DNA from 2 places in the Undibacterium sp. GW821-FHT11B02 genome. Region 1 is predicted to be linked to the other one. Evidence: riboswitches for the same ligand, from Rfam matches in the RefSeq annotation. Region 1 holds a riboswitch; the other holds the start of a gene.
The links. Region 1 has a riboswitch for cyclic di-GMP ahead of AC1RVX_RS09505 (putative Ig domain-containing protein). Riboswitches for the same ligand answer to the same signal wherever they lie in the genome.
Positions count from the first base shown of each region.

Region 2: it holds a riboswitch for cyclic di-GMP, as region 1 does, so the genes downstream of both, AC1RVX_RS26100 (response regulator) here and AC1RVX_RS09505 (putative Ig domain-containing protein) in region 1, are expected to answer to the same signal.

Region 1 covers NZ_JBXASD010000004.1:111,668-115,081, reverse strand. The annotation lists gene AC1RVX_RS09505 (putative Ig domain-containing protein) at 1-1,687, opposite strand, end outside; cyclic di-GMP riboswitch class I at 1,770-1,856, opposite strand; gene AC1RVX_RS09500 (hypothetical protein) at 2,378-2,875, shown strand; gene gluQRS (tRNA glutamyl-Q(34) synthetase GluQRS) at 2,959-3,414, opposite strand, start outside.
Region 2 covers NZ_JBXASD010000015.1:125,390-128,803, reverse strand. The annotation lists gene AC1RVX_RS26110 (S9 family peptidase) at 1-68, shown strand, start outside; gene AC1RVX_RS26105 (pyridoxine 5'-phosphate synthase) at 202-930, shown strand; cyclic di-GMP riboswitch class I at 1,119-1,203, shown strand; gene AC1RVX_RS26100 (response regulator) at 1,243-2,160, shown strand; gene AC1RVX_RS26095 (response regulator) at 2,233-2,598, shown strand; gene AC1RVX_RS26090 (chemotaxis protein CheW) at 2,619-3,170, shown strand; gene AC1RVX_RS26085 (methyl-accepting chemotaxis protein) at 3,277-3,414, shown strand, end outside.

The sequences.
Region 1 (3,414 bases):
ATGTGTAAGTGAGCGGGTTATCTGCAGTAGCTGAAACAGTGAAACTCAATGCTGTACCGACCTGGCCACTGATGCTTGCTGATGTCACCGTAGGAGCGGTGACAACAACGGTACCAGCTAACGTGGTCAGTAAATTGTTAACGTTTGGCGTGCCAAGACCAGTCAGTTGATCATATCCAGTTTTTGTAGTGCATGTCGTGCACGTGCCATTGCTGCCTTTTGCGATATCCGCGAAAGCACTGGCGTAGCTGCCAGGTGTGGTCGCTATTTTGTTATACAGCACAGAATGAGGTGCACCAAGCACGGGTTTTCCCGCTTGTACGAGTGTCGCATTGGCAACGGCGACGATACCAGCCCATTGCGGTGTGGCCAGACTGGTACCACCTGCACTGACCCAGCTTACTGTGCTACTGCCGGGTGTCATGACGGCCACGTATTGACCAGTATTCGGATCTGCGTTCATGGAAACATCCGCCACACTCCTATGGCCGGGTGTTCCCATTCCTGGTACGGCATTGGTCTGGTAGCCTGGTGTTGCTGTATAAACGCTGACACCGCCACCGGTACTGGACCAGGCAACTTCTGTCCTTGTGCTGCCAGAGTAGGTAAGACTGGTGCCGCCTACTGCCAGTACGTTTGGTGAAACAGCTGGCCATTCTACGGCAGGGCCACTGTCACCGGTTGCCGCAAGATAAGTCATTTTCGCAGTGGCGAACGTGCTTTCAACACCAGCCGTCCAGCTGCCTTCGCTGGAACCAAAGCTCATTGACACTACTCCGGGGCCCATCGCATTTGCCAGCTTGATCCCCCCTAACAAATTATTCATGGATGAGTCAGTAGCTTCAATCAAGATGATGCGGGCCAACGGTGCCGTTGCATGTGCCCATTGCACGTCAAGCGCTATTTCCGTTGCCCAGCCAGAATCAAATGCCGGTGCAGTACTGGTCATGCCGCCATTCGTGGTGTTGTACACCACTGAAAATTCACAACTGCTGGCAGATGCTGCTGCCAAGGGCAAAGACGTAGTGGCAGCTATGGTTTTTACCGTACATGCGGGCAGGCCAAATTTTTGATTGAATGCTGTAAGCTCAGCCACAATATTTGGATCATGATTTGCATTGATAATATAGATCGTCTGTCCAGCACCTAGTTGCACTGCCTGACTCGTGGTCAAGCTGCTGGTGCTGGCTGGAAGTGCTGGCAAACCGTAGGCTGCCCTGATCTGTGCAGGTGTATAGGTGGATACTACGGTGGTACCCGCCATAGGTTGTGCATTACCAGCAACAGGAGGAGGTGCTAATTCTGGACGTGGCAGTGCGCGTATCGCACCAACGGTCAGGCCACGGCCACGCACACCTTGCCATTCGCGCGGTATGGCCTGCATGGCAGCAGGCGTGTGTGCAGATCTGCTGCCATCCATGGTATCAATATCGGCAGGCGCATCAAGTAATACAGGTGCCAAATGAAATGTAGGCGTGGTGGTTTGTGAAGCTATGTCGGGCGGCAGTACTGGTAACGCCACATCCAGAGTGGTCGTGCCTGTTGCTACCGGTGCTGGGGCGATGCTGGAACTGGCGCTTTGAGTACCGTCGCCGCCACAGGCGGTGAGCACGCTGGCGGCGATAACCAAATTCAGCCACGAGCGCAGCTTGAATTTGGTGAGAAGCTTGTTCTTGGTGGTTATCACGTGTGCACTCCGATATCAGCAGAGGGCTGTGATTCGACAGTGAATACGATGCGTCAGCGAGAAAAGCTTTAGCAATGACATCACCAGCAACCCCGCTACCATGGCGCATTTGCGCTGTAGGCCGGTGGCTTTGCGTCCTCGTCTTTCAACGAGTTTGCCCTCAATTTTGGGAAACAAAAAATAAAACAACAGTTTCAGGATATGAGAGTTTCTATCCAGGATAAAGCAGAAAAATGTCAATAATTGTTGAAATCATGTAGCTAAAACAAGTTTATATTTCTCTTTAACAACAAAAGCATGAGAACGCCTGGTTGATTGATTTTGAATGGATGAAAAAGTATTAATTTGTAAAATCAGTACATGTGTCGTTCTCACTATGGCAGCATGTGCCGGGCTGATTTGGGACGACGTTTTGTAAGCTCTGTTTATTTGAAAATGAAAAAATTACATATGAAACTTTCTTCGAAATTAAAAGCACAACAGTGGGCGAAAGAGCACGCTGTTAAATGAATTCCTGCAGCAGATGTGTGGATATTGTCACCAGAATTTATGTTGGCTAACGTACAGACTTAATGTGCCTCTGAGTACATATTAACCGTAGCGGTCAACTGAAAAGCTTCACAAACGTTGTAGTGGTGTAAGCGCTGCGAATGGTTGCAGTTGCTTAATGTAATGAAAATGGAGCGATCAATGAAACATATAACATACAAAAAAATCTTGCTTGCGGCCGCTAGCTGCGCCGCATTGCTCATGACGGTGCAGACTCAAGCGCAGAACGTTGGCGTGTCCGTTCAATTTGGGCAGCCTGGTTTTTACGGTCACGTGGATATTGGTAATTTTCCTCAGCCACAAGTTATTTATCGTGAGCCTCGTATCGTACAGCGCGTCACGGTTGAGCAGCCTCCTCTTTATTTGGTAGTGCCACCTGGCCACAGGAACAAATGGGAGAAAAATTGCTATCGCTATAATGCTTGCGACCGCCCGGTGTATTTTGTGCAGGAGAGTTGGTACAACACTCAGGTAGTGCCTCGCTATCGTGATGGTTATTACCGTGAACATGATGAAAGACGCGGTGACTATCGGCGCGGAGAAGAAAGACGTGATGAAAGACGCGATGATGACAGACGTGGCGATGATCATGGCCACGGACGCGGCAATGAACATGGTCGTGGACATGACAGGGATTAATCGTTGTTTGGTATGAAAATTCAAGGGCTGCGTTGCAGCCCTTGTTTATTATTGATGGCGATTGATGGTAGCGTAAGTCTTGATTAGGCAGTTTTAATACTGGTCAGTTTTTCTTTCCAAGCCTGAATCGCTACTTGCCAGAAAAAGGGAATATCCTCAACAGCCGATGTCAATTTCAAACCCAGAAATTGCGCTGCCGGTAAGAGGGCCTCGTATAAAACATCATTGTCACCACGGTCAAAAGCCAGCGCTCCTGTTTGCTTCGACAGTTTTTCACCAAGTGCATTGGTGACCACAGGCACGTGCAGATAAGATGGTGTGGGCAAACCCAGCAGGCGCTGCAAATAAATCTGCCTTGCGGTGGAATCGATGAGGTCGGCACCGCGTACCACGTGGGTGATATGCTGCTCTGCATCGTCGACAACGACGGCCAGTTGATATGCCCAGAAACCGTCAGCGCGTTTCAGGACAAAATCGCCAACTTCGCGGCCCAAGTCTTGCGTCTGTATTCCGCACAGGCGGTCCTCGAATGTGATGAT
Region 2 (3,414 bases), on a different contig from region 1:
ACAGACTGATTTTTTTAAAGGAATTGGAAGACTTCCTGGAAAAATCGCTCAAACCAGTGAAGCAATAACAAATAATTCTGGAAATTCATCGTTTGTGTTACTTGCGTGCTGAAAGCAGCGAGCTCATGATGGACCTTATCTACCAGTGGATAAAACTTGCTTTTAAACTTGATATTACTTTGACCGGACACTTTTAAGAACATGACCGTACTCTCCATCAACATCAATAAAATCGCCCTGCTGCGCAATTCGCGTGGTCGTAATTATCCGGATGTACAGGCCTTTGCCGCCCGCTGCCTGGATCTGGGGGCGCAGGGTATTACCCTGCATCCGCGTCAGGACCAGAGACATGCGCGTTACTCAGATGTGGAAACACTGGGTGCGCTTTGCAAGGCGCGTGGTGTGGAATTGAATGTTGAGGGTTATCCTGCGCCAGAATTTCTGGATGTGGTGAAACGAAACAAACCCGCGCAATGCACGCTGGTGCCAGACGCGCCAGATCAACTGACTTCAGACCATGGCTGGGACTTGCGTAAGGATGCAGAATTTTTACGCCCGGTACTGGCTGAGCTCAAGGCCATGGGTATCCGCAGCAGCCTGTTTGTTGATTATGACAACATGGATTTGCATCTGGCCAAAGAACTGGGTGCAGACCGTGTCGAGCTATATACCGAACCCTATGCCGAGCATTTTGGCTCTGCACATGGCGAGACCATTTTCCAGGGCTTCATTGCAGCAGCCAAACGTGCTCAGGATGCAGGCTTGGGTGTGAATGCGGGGCATGACCTGAATCTGGATAATCTTGCTAAATTTCTCGCTATACCAGGCATTCTTGAAGTGTCCATAGGCCATGCGGTGATAGTGGAGTGCATAGAATCGGGTATGCAGGAAGTGTTAACAAAATATTCAAAAATCTGTCGATCGTGCTAAATTTTATGTATTTTGCAAGGAAAGATGAAAAGTAAAAAAATGTGAAATTTTTCCTTGAATGCTACAAATAATTAAGCTACAGTGATCTCGCAGCAGCCACAAAGTGGCTGTTGGTGTCGTGTCTCTGGTGTTTTTGTTTATCACACTTTAGGTCATCCGGCAGCAGTGACTAGTACAGAATAGCAATGCCTGTACAAGGGCAAACCACTCGAAAGAGTGGGACGCAAAACTAGAGGGCCCTCGCAAGATATCGCAGGGCAGCCAGATACCGTAATCCGCAGATGTGGTTTTTCGTTAAGAGGCTTGTCGCTTATGAACAGTCATCCTATGGCGCTTTCCGGCGCTTCCAAAAAAGTCCTTATCGGGGTTTTTGGATTATCAGAATACGAACTGCGTCTGGTTCGTAGCGTACTCAGTTTAACCATGGCAAGCGGGCGTAAACATTCTTATGCCCTGTTTGATGCTGCCCAGGATGCTGATCCGGACATCGTGATTCTTGATCCTGATAATGGTCAGGCCCGTGCTGCATTACAGGCCCTGATTGAGACACGGAATATCCCGGAACCAGCCACCGTGTTTATCTCGAACGCCGGGCAGGCTACACCAGGTAAATATCATCTACTGCATCCACTTGTCCCAACCAAAATGCTGGCTTTGCTGGATCAGGTGGCAGATGAACTGGACCGCATTATGTCTTCCATGCCAGCTTCGACTGTTCAGGAAGTTGTAGTCTCTGACGCAGCAACACAGATGACTCCTGCAGTTATCCAGCCTCTGGTCCAAAGACCGACAGCGGCTTCTGTGTTGCAAACGGGTCACCGTGCTTTGATTGTCGATGATAGTCCGACCGCAAGAATCAAAATTGATCTTGAACTGCGTTCCATGAAAATTGCTTCTGATTGTGCAGAAACAGGTGAACAAGCTCTGGAAATGCTGGAGAAAAAAACATACGACATCATCTTTCTTGATATCGTCATGCCAGGGGCAGATGGTTATGAGATTTGTAAAATCATACGCCGTCACCCTCAAACCAAGCGTACGCCGGTCATTATGCTGACCAGCAAATCTTCTCCTTTCGACCGTATTCGCGGATCGCTCTCGGGTTGCAGCAGCTACCTGACCAAACCTGTGGAGCATGTCAAGTTCCGCGCCGTGGTGGAGAAGAGTTTAACTGCTGGCGACGTCCCTTTTGCAATGGAAAAAACCTCTGGCCTGGCCTTGGGGACCTGAAGCAATCCCTGTTTCAACATCCCGTTCATCCGAACGGTTCTGGCAATGTAAGTAAAATCTCTGGAGCAGATCATGAGCATGAAGAAAGCCCTCGTCGTTGACGATTCCATGGCCGAATTGGCTAATATCAAATCCATTCTGGCAGATGCCGGATACATGGTAGTGACGGCCTCAAGCGGCAAGGAAACGCTGGAAAAAGCCAAGGCAGAAAAACCATCCATCATTTTCCTCGACATCGTTATGCCTGAGATGGATGGCTACGAAGCTTGCCGCAGTCTGAGTCAGGATCCGGCAACCAAAGGTATCCCTATCGTCTTTGTCAGTAGCAAATCGCAAAAGGCCGACCGTATCTGGGGTCAGCTACAAGGGGCAAAAGGCTATGTCTCCAAGCCCTATACCGCTGACCAGATTATTGATCAGCTCAAGATCGCTGCCTGAATTTTTTGAAGAGACGCATCATGAGCACACTTTCCAGCGGCAACAATGGACCAGCCAAGGAATGGCTGCCACCGGGTATGGCCTTGCAGCGTTTCACCCCGCCGGGTGATTTGCTGTGGAACGAGGCTGCGCCGGTGGTGGAGCGAAAACGGTATGGCTATCGTCTTGCCAACTTGAATCTGCTGGTCAGGGCCGAAGTGGGCAGCGAAGTGATACGGGCACAGGCACTTGCCCCCTTGCCAGGGGCGGCTGCGTTTTTGCTGGGTTTGATCAACCTGCGCGGTAATCTGGTGCCGATATTTGACCTGAGTCTGGTTTTGGCTGGTCGCAGGGCGGACATTACACCTAATAAATTGTTCCTGATATTGGACAAAGGGGACAATGCCGTTGGTATGGTGATAGATAGCTATCCCCAACCATTAACGGGTTTGCGCAGCATAACTCAACTGCCACAATTGCCTGCCATGCTGGAAGCACATGTGCCGGCTGCTTACATGCTGGATGAGCGGGTCTGGCTGGATTTTAATCATGAAAGTTTTTTCGACAAACTCAGCCGTAACAAGCAGGCGTAAATCAGGGCTGCAAAGCGTTCAATCCCGCCAGTAGTCTGCAATAAAACCAGAACAAACGATGTGTTGATCAATGTTCTTTGTTGATGTTTTTCTAGTGGAGAGCAAAATGAAATTACGTACTCCGAATATTGGTATCCGGCTTGGCCTGGGTTTTACTGCCGTGTTGTTATTGCTGGCAGTTACTGCCTGGCTGGCGATGTCCAACCTGAAGACTATCAATGACGGTACCCACCGCATTGTGGAA